2 linked regions of the Actinokineospora alba genome follow. The protein of the gene in region 2 binds, or shares a complex with, the protein of the main gene of each other region. Links are inferred from orthologs where the notes say so. Each region holds a gene or a part of one and is shown on either strand. Other genes may lie near its edges.

What was found.
Region 1: the proteins of secA (region 2) and secY are in contact, whole or in part, in a crystal structure (PDB 3DIN), measured with the Thermotoga maritima proteins. The link is inferred for Actinokineospora alba from one-to-one orthologs. Residues at the interface, in WP_004082002.1 of Thermotoga maritima: Glu261, Ala262, Arg263, Lys300, Ala301, Arg302, Thr303, Ile304, Ile305, Leu323, Tyr324, Asp325, Pro326, Val329, Ser330, Tyr333, Ile336, Lys340, Phe345, Val349, Glu363, Phe364, Tyr374, Ser375, Gly376, Gly377, Glu393, Ile395, Thr482, Ser483; in WP_004081795.1 of Thermotoga maritima: Glu108, Gly109, Glu110, Glu111, Ala236, Glu237, Arg238, Arg239, Ile240, Thr241, Ile242, Gln243, Tyr244, Ala245, Arg246, Arg247, Val248, Thr249, Gly250, Arg251, Arg252, Val253, Tyr254, Gly256, Ala257, Ser258, Thr259, Tyr260, Leu261, Pro262.

The regions. Positions count from the first base shown.
Region 1 is NZ_SNXU01000001.1:1,062,404-1,066,441, reverse strand. What follows is about bases 1-2,828. They hold secY (preprotein translocase subunit SecY), read left to right. Parts: upstream 1-676; coding sequence 677-1,981; downstream 1,982-2,828. Other genes in these bases: map (type I methionyl aminopeptidase), read left to right, coding at 2,589-2,828; C8E96_RS04940 (adenylate kinase), read left to right, coding at 1,978-2,532; C8E96_RS04950 (LysE family translocator), read left to right, coding at 1-468. In the rest of the region: more of map, read left to right, coding at 2,829-3,359; C8E96_RS04930 (hypothetical protein), read left to right, coding at 3,430-4,038. UniProt on the Escherichia coli protein: The central subunit of the protein translocation channel SecYEG. Consists of two halves formed by TMs 1-5 and 6-10.
Region 2 is NZ_SNXU01000001.1:748,873-754,725, forward strand. Bases 1,104-4,535 are described here. They hold secA (preprotein translocase subunit SecA), read right to left. Parts: upstream 4,184-4,535; coding sequence 1,304-4,183; downstream 1,104-1,303. Other genes in these bases: hpf (ribosome hibernation-promoting factor, HPF/YfiA family), read right to left, coding at 4,434-4,535. In the rest of the region: C8E96_RS03420 (TrmH family RNA methyltransferase), read left to right, coding at 1-105; C8E96_RS03425 (HAD-IA family hydrolase), read right to left, coding at 91-459; C8E96_RS03430 (Rv3235 family protein), read left to right, coding at 547-1,017; more of hpf, read right to left, coding at 4,536-5,093; C8E96_RS03445 (ComF family protein), read right to left, coding at 5,604-5,853. UniProt on the Escherichia coli protein: Required for protein export, interacts with the SecYEG preprotein conducting channel.

The sequences.
Region 1 (4,038 bases), 310 kb from region 2 along the record:
GCCGTGGCCGCGGGGCTGGGCAGCCTGCTCGCCGCCTCCGAGCACGCCCTCACGGTCATCAAATGGGTCGGCGTCGCGTACCTGGTCTGGATCGGCGCCCGGATCCTCTACACGAGCTTCCGCGCAGGCGCCTTCACCGCGGCCGACGACGTGACAACGGCACCGAGCCTCTTCGCGCTCGCGAGGAAAGAGTTCATCACGGCGGTCACCAACCCGAAGGCCGTCTTGATCTTCACCGCGTTCGTCCCGCAGTTCATCGACCCCGCTCGCGGCCAGGTCACGGCCCAGGTTCTCACCCTGGGCGCGGTCTACCTGGTGGCCGAGTTGGCGGCGGGAAGCATCTACGTCGGCATCGGCGCGATCGTCCGCGCGGTCCGCATGAGCAAGCGTGCCCAGCGCAACCTGGACCGGGGCACAGGTGTGATTCTGCTGGGAATGGCCGGGATGTTAGCTTCATCACCGCGTTAGGGCCATCCGTGTGGCAGGTTTGGCCACCCCATGGGTGATAGATGCCCCGGTAGTGCTGTTACAGTCGTCAGCACGCTTCGGGGTAGGTACCCCGAAGCGTTCCTGGCTTGCCAGCACCTGGCAGTCGGGACATGTTCCCTGCCGGCGACCAGCCGGTTAAGCCGTTCACCGGCACTGAGTTGCCGGTGACGCCGATGGAGGTTCCTGCGTGCTCAGCGCCTTCCGCTCGGCTCTCGCGACGCCGGACCTGCGCCGCAAGATCCTTTTCACGCTCGGCATCATTGCGATCTACCGCGTGGGCGCGGCCCTGCCGTCGCCCGGTGTGTCGTATCCGAACGTCAAGAAGTGCATCGAGGGCGTCCAGACCGAGGGCATCACCCAGCTGCTGAACCTGTTCAGCGGCGGCGCCCTACTCCAACTTTCGGTGTTCGCGCTGGGGATCATGCCCTACATCACCGCGAGCATCATCATCCAACTGCTCACCGTGGTCATTCCACGGTTCGAGCAGCTCAAGAAGGAAGGCCAGGCCGGTCAGGGCAAGCTGACGCAGTACACGCGCTACCTGACGATCGCCCTCGCCGTCCTGCAGGCGACCGGCATCGTGGCCATGGCCAACGGTGACCAGCTCTTCGGCAACTGCCCGGACGACGTCATCCCCAACGGCAGCACCTTCACCCTGATCGTCATCGTCACGACGATGACCGCGGGCACCGCGGTGATCATGTGGTTCGGCGAGCTCATCACCGAGCGCGGCATCGGCAACGGCATGTCCCTGCTGATGTTCGTCAACATCGCCGCCCGCATCCCGTTCGAGGGCAAGACCATCCTCGACAACCAGGGCGGCGTGACCTTCGCGGTCGTCTGCGTCTTCGCGCTGCTGATCATCGCCAGCGTCGTGTTCGTCGAGCAGGGCCAGCGCCGGATCCCGGTCCAGTACGCCAAGCGCATGATCGGGCGCCGCATGTACGGCGGCACCTCGACCTACCTGCCGCTCAAGGTGAACCAGGCGGGCGTCATCCCGGTCATCTTCGCCTCGTCGCTGCTCTACCTGCCGGACCTGATCACCAAGCTGGTCGGCACCGAGAGCGGCTCCTGGTGGAACCAGTTCGTCGCCAACCACCTGACGAAGCAGTCCAGCTGGGTGCACATCGCGGTGTACTTCGGCTTGATCATCTTCTTCACGTACTTCTACATCACGATCACGTTCAACGTCACCGAGCGTGCGGACGAGATGAAGAAGTTCGGCGGCTTCATTCCGGGCATCCGCCCGGGCCGCTCCACCTCCGACTACCTGAGCTTCGTGCTGAGCCGGATCACCCTGCCCGGTTCGCTCTACCTCGGCACCATCGCCGTTCTGCCGAACTTCTTCCTCGACATCACTGCCGAGGGGCAGAACCAGAACTTCCCGTTCGGCGGCACCGCGGTGCTGATCATGGTCGGCGTCGGTCTGGACACGGTGAAGCAGATCGAGAGCCAGCTCATGCAGCGAAACTACGAAGGGTTCCTCAAGTGACTCGTGTTGTTCTCGTTGGCCCGCCCGGAGCGGGAAAAGGCACCCAGGCGACCGCTTTGAGCCACAAGCTCGGCGTACCGCACATCTCCACCGGTGACCTCTTCCGGGCGCACATCGCGAACAACACCGAACTCGGCCAGGACGTCAAGCGGTACCTCGACTCGGGGCAGCTCGTGCCCGACGAGGTCACCAACGAGATGGTCCGCGAGCGGCTCGCCCAGCCGGATGCCGTCGACGGCTTCCTGTTGGACGGCTTCCCGCGCAATGTCGGTCAGGCCGCGGTGCTGGGAGAGATCCTCAGCGCCGCGGACACCAAGATCGACGCTGTGGTCGAGTTCCGGATCGACGAAGAGGTCGTGGTCGAGCGGCTGCTCGCCCGCGGCCGCGACGACGACAACGAGTCGGTCATCCGGCACCGCCAGCAGGTGTACCGCTCGGAGACCGCCCCGCTGCTCGACTACTACGCCGACGTGCTCATCACGATCGACGCGGTCGGCGACGTCGACCAGATCACCGGTCGCGTGCTGGACTCGATCCGCGCTCGGACGTGAGCGGCGGTGGCATGTTCGGCGGCCTCCGCATGGCGATCTCGACCTGGCGTTCCCGCATGATCGAGATCAAGTCCCCTGGCGAGCTCGACGCGATGCGCGCCGCGGGCCTGGTGGTGGCCAAGTCATTGGCCGCCGTCGCGGCCGCGGCGCGCGCTGGCGTCAGCACCGCCGAGCTCGACGAGATCGCCGAGCAGACCATCCGCGACGCCGGGGCCGTGCCGTCCTTCAAGGGCTACCACGGCTTCCCGGCGAGCATCTGCGCCTCGGTCAACGAGCAGATCGTCCACGGCATCCCCAGCAAGTCCCAGGTGCTCGCCGACGGCGACCTCATCTCCGTCGACTGCGGCGCCATCCTCGACGAGTGGCACGGCGACTCGGCCGTGACCCTGTTCGTCGGCAGCATCAGCGACGCCGACCAGGCGCTGTCCGACGCCACCAAGGCGTCCATGCTCGCGGGCATCGAAGCCATCCGCCCCGGCAACCGGCTCACCGACATCTCCCACGCCGTGGAGACCTCGGTCCACGCCTCGGAGCGCGCCGACGGCCGCACGTACGGCATCGTCCGCGAATATGGCGGCCACGGCATCGGCAGCTCCATGCACATGGACCCGTTCCTGCCGAACTACGGCAAGCCCGGCAAGGGCCCGCGCCTGCGCGTCGGCATGGCCATCGCCATCGAGCCGATGCTCACCCTCGGCGCCGAGGAGACGGTGGAGCTGGAGGACGGCTGGACCGTCGTCACCGCCGACGGCTCCCGCGCCGCCCACTGGGAACACACCGTCGCGGTGACCGACGACGGCCCCTGGGTCCTGACCGCCCCCGAATAACCCGTAACCCCTCGCCGCCTGGTCGCGACATACTTCGCGAAGGTCATTTCCGGCGGGAGTTGGGGGGACGATGCCTGGTGAGGATTCGCCGTCCTGGCGGTTGACCAGCGCGGAGAAGCGCAAGGGCGTGTTCGCGTCGCTGGAGATCGTCTCGGCGCTGGCAGGCCCGCTCGGTCCGCTGGCTTTGTGGGCGTTCGAGTACCTCTACGACCGGCGCGACCTGATCTTCACTCAGTCGGGTATGCCGGTGCAGGCGTTCACCGCCAGAGGCGCACCGCTGCGCCTCGGGTCGCTGGACGACCGGGGCTCGTCCCAGCTGGGATCGCTGTCGATCAACCCAGCGCTGACCCCGGCCGCCCGTGCCCTGGGTTTGCGCGCTGGCGACCCGGTCAGTGTCGTCGTCTCCGGACACCGGTTCGTCCAAGGGCGCAGCGGCTTGGTGATCCCGGCGCGGATAGGCAGCCCGCTGACTGTCGCCGTGCCCCGCGGGAGCTACTCGCTCAGCGCGTTCGGCGGCACCCGGAACTCGCTGTTCACCCTGGCCGATCCCTACACCGGCGTGTCGGGAACCACGGTCCAGGTCGGTCAGCACAGTTCGCTGGACCTGCCCCTGCGGTCCCGGATCACCGCGGTGTCCGCCAGTCCCGGGAAGCCCGACTACAGCACGTTCTTCGCCACC
Region 2 (5,853 bases):
CGGTGGGTGTCGATCCCCATGGCGGGCGGAGTGGAGTCCCTCAACGTGGCCAGCGCGGCGGCGGTGCTGTGCTTCGAACTGGTGCGGCGGTCACAGGTCCAGTAGGACCGCTAACTCGTCCATTGTGGACTCGACGGTCCGGTGGTGGATGCCGGTCATCCCGGCCTCGGCGGCGCCGCGCACGTAGCGGGCCACGTCGTCGATGAACACGCAGCGGTCCGGCGTCGTGTTCAGGGACTTGGCCGTCAGTTCGAAGATGGCGGGGTTCGGTTTGGCGACACCGACTTCCCCGGAGACGATCACCGCGTCGAAGAGGTCGGGGAGCCCGTAGGGCCTGCGGTCGGCGTTGGACAACAGGGCCGTACGCAACCCCTTGGCGCGGGCGGACCGGACGACGTCGACGATCGCGGGGTCGGTGAAGACTCCCGCGTAATCCACGACCAGGGCCTCGTACCTCACAGGTTCCGATACTGCCTTGGTTTGCCCGGGATTCACCACAAGTGGTGACGTGTGTCCTGTTTCGCCTACCGAGACGCTCTGTATCGCATGCGGATCAGTGCGTTGGCGGAATACGAACCGCCGCTGTGTGGCGAAGCCGAGGAGAACCGGTGGATCACCCCGGCACCCCGGCTGGTGTCAGTCGTTGCCGTGCCATCACCGACCCCGGGACTCGGGCGGGAGGCGCTCGGGCGGATGTTCGGGCTGGTGCTGGAGGCCCTGGACGGGCGGCGGCCGGTCGCCCAACTTCGGGGCACGATGTCGGCTGGGGTGTACGAGGCGATGGTGACCCGGGTTCGCTCGTCCTCGGGGTGGACGCATCGGCTGGCTTCGCTGCGGTCGTGTGCGGTTTCGGAGTCGGTTGTGGAGGTGTCGGCGACTGTGCGGGTGTTTCGGCGGGGAGCGCCGTGGCGGGCGGTGGCTGTTGTGGGGAGGGTGGAGTTGCGGGAGGAGGGGTGGGTGTTCACGTACTTGCGGGTGATCACTCCGGCTTCGTCGGCTGGTCGGCGGTCGGGCTGACCGCTTGGGGGTGCCTGTTTGGGTGGTTCGCCTTGATTTGGGGACCCCGCCAAATGGGCCTGTGCGGGTCAAAAGGCGAGGCGAAGGAACCTCACCCGCACCGCGAGTTTAGGCCCATTTGCCCCAAATCAAGGCGAACCACCCAAACAGGCCGTTGGGATCGGCCCGTTGCGAATCGGGGTCGTTGGGCAGCCGGGCACGCGGCCAGGACGAGGGAGTCCCACCAAACAACGGAGAGCCCCGCCTGATCAGACGGGGCTCTCCGCAAACAATCAGTGCAGATCAATCAGCGACGCGGCGGCTTCTTCTTCTTCGCCTCAAGCCGCGCTGCCTCGCGACGTTCGCGGCGGGTCGGGCCGCCCGGTGCCTCACCGGTGCCATCGCTGTGCGACTCGACGCCGCCGTCTTCGGCGGGGCCGCTGTAGCTCAAACGCTGCTGCTGCGGTGCGTCCAAGCCCTTGCCGCGGAGCGCGACCGGGACCTGTTCGGTCTTGGTCGCCGCCGCCGCGCGTTCTGCCTGGGCTCGCTCCTGGGCGGCGATGGCCCTGGCCTGGCGCTGCTCCAGCTCCGCCTGGCGGGCGGCGGCGGCCGGGTCGAGGGGCTGCTGGGCCACCGCGGGCAGGGCCGTGGGGGCCACATTCAGCTGCACCTGGGGGGCCGGTTCGACCTCCACCGGCAGGTTGAAGAGGAAGCCGACCGACTCCTCCTTCAACGCGTCCAGCATGACGGTGAACATCTCGAAGCCCTCGCGCTGGTACTCGATCAGCGGGTCGCGCTGGGCCATGGCGCGCAGGCCGATGCCCTCCTTGAGGTAGTCCATCTCGTAGAGGTGCTCGCGCCACTTGCGGTCGAGGACCGAGAGCATGACCCGACGCTCGAGTTCGCGCATGGAGCCCTCGCCCGCGCGGGTGTCGATGTCGGTTTCGCGGTCCTTGTACGCCTGGAGGGCGTCGGCCACGATCTCCTCCTGGAGGAAGTCGTGGTCCATGTCGCGGCCGGTGTTCTCCGCCTTGTCGACCAGCTCGTCCCAGGTGACCGTGATCGGGTAGAGCGTCTTGAGGGCGGTCCACAGCTTCTCGTGGTCCCAGTCCTCGGCGTAGCCGTCGGCGGTGGCGCCGTCGACGTAGGCCGTCACCACGTCGGTGATCATGTGCTCGATCTGCTCGCGCAGGTCTTCGCCCTTGAGGACGCGCAGGCGCTCGGCGTAGATCACCTTGCGCTGCTTGTTCATGACCTCGTCGTACTTGAGGACGTTCTTGCGGATCTCAAAGTTCTGCTGCTCGACCTGGGTCTGCGCGCTGCGGATCGCGCGGGTGACCATCTTGGCCTCGATCGGCTGGTCCTCGGGCACCTTGAGGGTGTCCATGACCCGCTCGACCATGCCCGCGTTGAACCGGCGCATGAGCTCATCGCCCAGCGACAGGTAGAAGCGGGACTCGCCCGGGTCGCCCTGGCGGCCGGAGCGGCCGCGCAGCTGGTTGTCGATGCGGCGGGACTCGTGGCGCTCGGTGCCGAGCACGTACAGACCACCGGCGGCCTGCACCTCGATCTTCTCCGCCTTGACTTCCAGCTCGGCCTTCTCCAGCGCCGCGGGCAGCGCGGCGCGCCACTCGTCGGGGGTTTCCACCGGGTCGAGGCCGCGGGCGCGCAGCGCCTCCTCGGCGATGTGCTCCGGGTTGCCGCCGAGCACGATGTCGGTACCGCGGCCCGCCATGTTGGTCGCGACGGTGACCGCGCCCCGGTGGCCCGCCTGGGCGACGATCTGCGATTCCTTCTCGTGGTGCTTGGCGTTGAGGACGTTGTGCGGAATCCCCATCTTGACCAGCAGCTTCGACAGGTATTCCGAGCGCTCGACGCTCGTGGTGCCGACGAGGACCGGCTGGCCCTTCTCGTGCCGCTCGGCGATGTCCTCCGCGACCGCGAGGAACTTCGCCTCCTCGGTCTTGTAGATCAGGTCCGCCTGGTCCTTGCGGATCATGTTCCGGTTGGTCGGGATGGGGACCACACCGAGCTTGTACGTGGTGTGGAACTCCGCCGCCTCGGTCTCGGCGGTACCGGTCATGCCGCCGAGCTTCTCGTAGAGCCGGAAGTAGTTCTGCAGGGTGATCGTGGCCAGCGTCTGGTTCTCGGCCTTGATCTCGACGTTTTCCTTCGCCTCGATCGCCTGGTGCATGCCCTCGTTGTAGCGGCGCCCGGCCAGGATGCGGCCGGTGAACTCGTCGACGATCAGGACCTCGCCGTTGCGGACGATGTAGTCCTTGTCCTTCTTGTAGAGCTCCTTGGCCTTCAGCGCGTTGTTCAGGTAGCCCACCAGCGGGGTGTTCGCGGCCTCGTAGAGGTTCTCGATGCCGAGCTGGTCCTCGACCAGCGACACGCCCTTCTCGGTGATGCCGACGGTGCGCTTGCGCTCGTCCACCTCGTAGTGGGTGTCCTTCTTCAGCATCGGCGACAGCCGCGCGAACTCCTGGTACCAGCGCGAGGACTGGTCGGCCGGGCCGGAGATGATCAGCGGCGTGCGGGCCTCGTCGATCAGGATGGAGTCGACCTCGTCGACCACGGCGAAGTGGTGGCCGCGCTGGACCATGTCGTCGAGGGACCACGCCATGTTGTCGCGCAGGTAGTCGAAGCCGAACTCGTTGTTCGTGCCGTAGGTGATGTCGCAGTTGTAGGCCTCGCGGCGCTCCGCCGGGGTCATGTCCGACAGGATCGCGCCGACGGTCAGGCCGAGGAAGCGGTGCACCCGGCCCATCCACTCGGCGTCCCGCTTGACCAGGTAGTCGTTGACGGTGATGACGTGGACGCCCTCGCCCGCGAGCGCGTTGAGGTAGGACGGCAGCACGCAGGTCAGGGTCTTGCCCTCACCGGTGCGCATCTCGGCGACCTGGCCGAGGTGCAGGGCGGCGCCACCCATGAGCTGGACATCGAAGTGCCGCTGGCCCAGGACCCTCTTCGCACCCTCCCGCGCCACGGCGAACGCCTCGGGCAGCAGGTCGTCGAGGGTCTCGCCCTCGGCGTAGCGCTTGCGGAACTCCTCGGTCTTGCCGCGCAGCTCGTCGTCGGTCAGACCGGCGACGTCGTCCTCGAGCGAGTTGATGTGCGCTGCGATGTTGCGCAGTCGCTTGAGCATCTTGCCCTCGCCCGCGCGCAGAATTCGGGACAGCACCATCCGGTCGACCTCGCTAGCTGATAGTCGTGCGCCCGCTGCGGACGCTCCTGTACGTCATCGTAGGCAACCGACGCCGCAGCGTGCACCGACGCTTGTCGGCAGCGCGCAGGGTACCCGGCTCGGCTCCACCCCCGGACAAACGGCTCAGCACCCTCGAAGGTTCCGCAGCCGGACCGTGAACGTTCCCAGACACGCCGGTGCCCCGGAGCCGACACGCTCCGGGGCACCGATCGGTCGTTGGCGGGCCGGATCAGACCAGCTTGATCACGCCATAGTCGAATCCCCTGCGGCGGTACACGACGCTGGGCGTCCCGGAGTCCGCGTCGGCGAAGAGGTAGAAGTCGTGTCCGACCAGTTCCATCTCGTAGAGGGCCTGGTCGACGGTCATGGGCTTGGCCGGGTGCTCCTTTTCCCGGACTACGCGTCCTGGCAGATTGTCGGCAGCCTGGTCCTCCCAGCGCTGCTGCTCGGGGAGTTCGGGCATCCCCTCGAATTCGGGCGCGTCCAGCACGGCGAGCTGCGCCGCTCGCCTGCCGTTGGTCTCGCGCGGGCCGTTCATGACGGCGGATGTCGCCTCGGCGACCGAGGCCGGGCTGCGTCGCCCGTGGTGAACCCGCCTGCGGTCGTGCGATCGGCGAAGCCGGTTCTCGAGTTTTGCCACGGCTTGGTCCAGTGCGGCGTAGAAGTCGCCCGCACTCGCCTCGGCGCGAACCGCCGGGCCCTTGCCCATGCCGGTGATCTCGACCCGCTGGCAGTTCTTCGACTGCCTGCGGTTGGGCTCATGGAACAGCTCCACGTCGAAGCGGATGACCTTGCGGTCGTACCGCTGCATGCGGGTCAGCTTGTCCTCGACGTGCACTCGGTAATGCTCCGGCACCTCGACGTTACGGCCCTTAACCACGATGTCCATACACGACCTCCCTCGCTGCTTGCGAGCTTTGGATCCGCCGAAACTTGGGCGCCGGTATGTCTGGATTCGACGTCCAGAACGGGAGGCTGACCTGGGGAGAGACGTCTCCGGGAGGTTCAGCGCTCCACCGGCGCCAGGGTCATGGGCTGATCGCCTCCTCCCTGCGAACGGGAACGCTGATAGCGCTGAACGCTAGCTCGGGTTTCGGTTCTGCAACAGCCCCCGAGGCGGGGGACATCCCTGAGCGACCGAGAATCACCGCGTGCGACGACCCCGCAGGTAGCCAAGGCCCTTGGTTCCGACACGCCGCCGGATGGGTGGTGCAACGTTCACCCACCTGGCGCAAAGTGGCCCACTGAGCGGCGTAGAAGGTTGCTGCGAACGCTTGAAGCGCACGTACCTCCGATGGAGTCTCGGCTCGGTTCGCGTAACGCCTCATACATGGCCAACGGCTGTCGGCGCGGCTTGGTTCCCGGACCCAGTTTCACCCGTGTGGGTGTATTGCTCGGCTCAGACCGTGGCGGTGAAAGCGAGGATGGCGGTCACCGGAATGTCTGCTTTGTCGAGAGCGCGCACGCAGGCTGCCGCTGTCGCACCGGTGGTGATCACGTCGTCGACGAGGATCGTGGGGGTGCCGGGCGGGGGTGCGTTGCGCGGTTTGACCGTGACGGCGCCGCGGAGGTTGGCTGCTCGCTGGTTCCTTGTCAGGCCCACTGAATCCCTGGTTCCTGTCACTTGGAGGGCGGGCGCGACGTGGGCG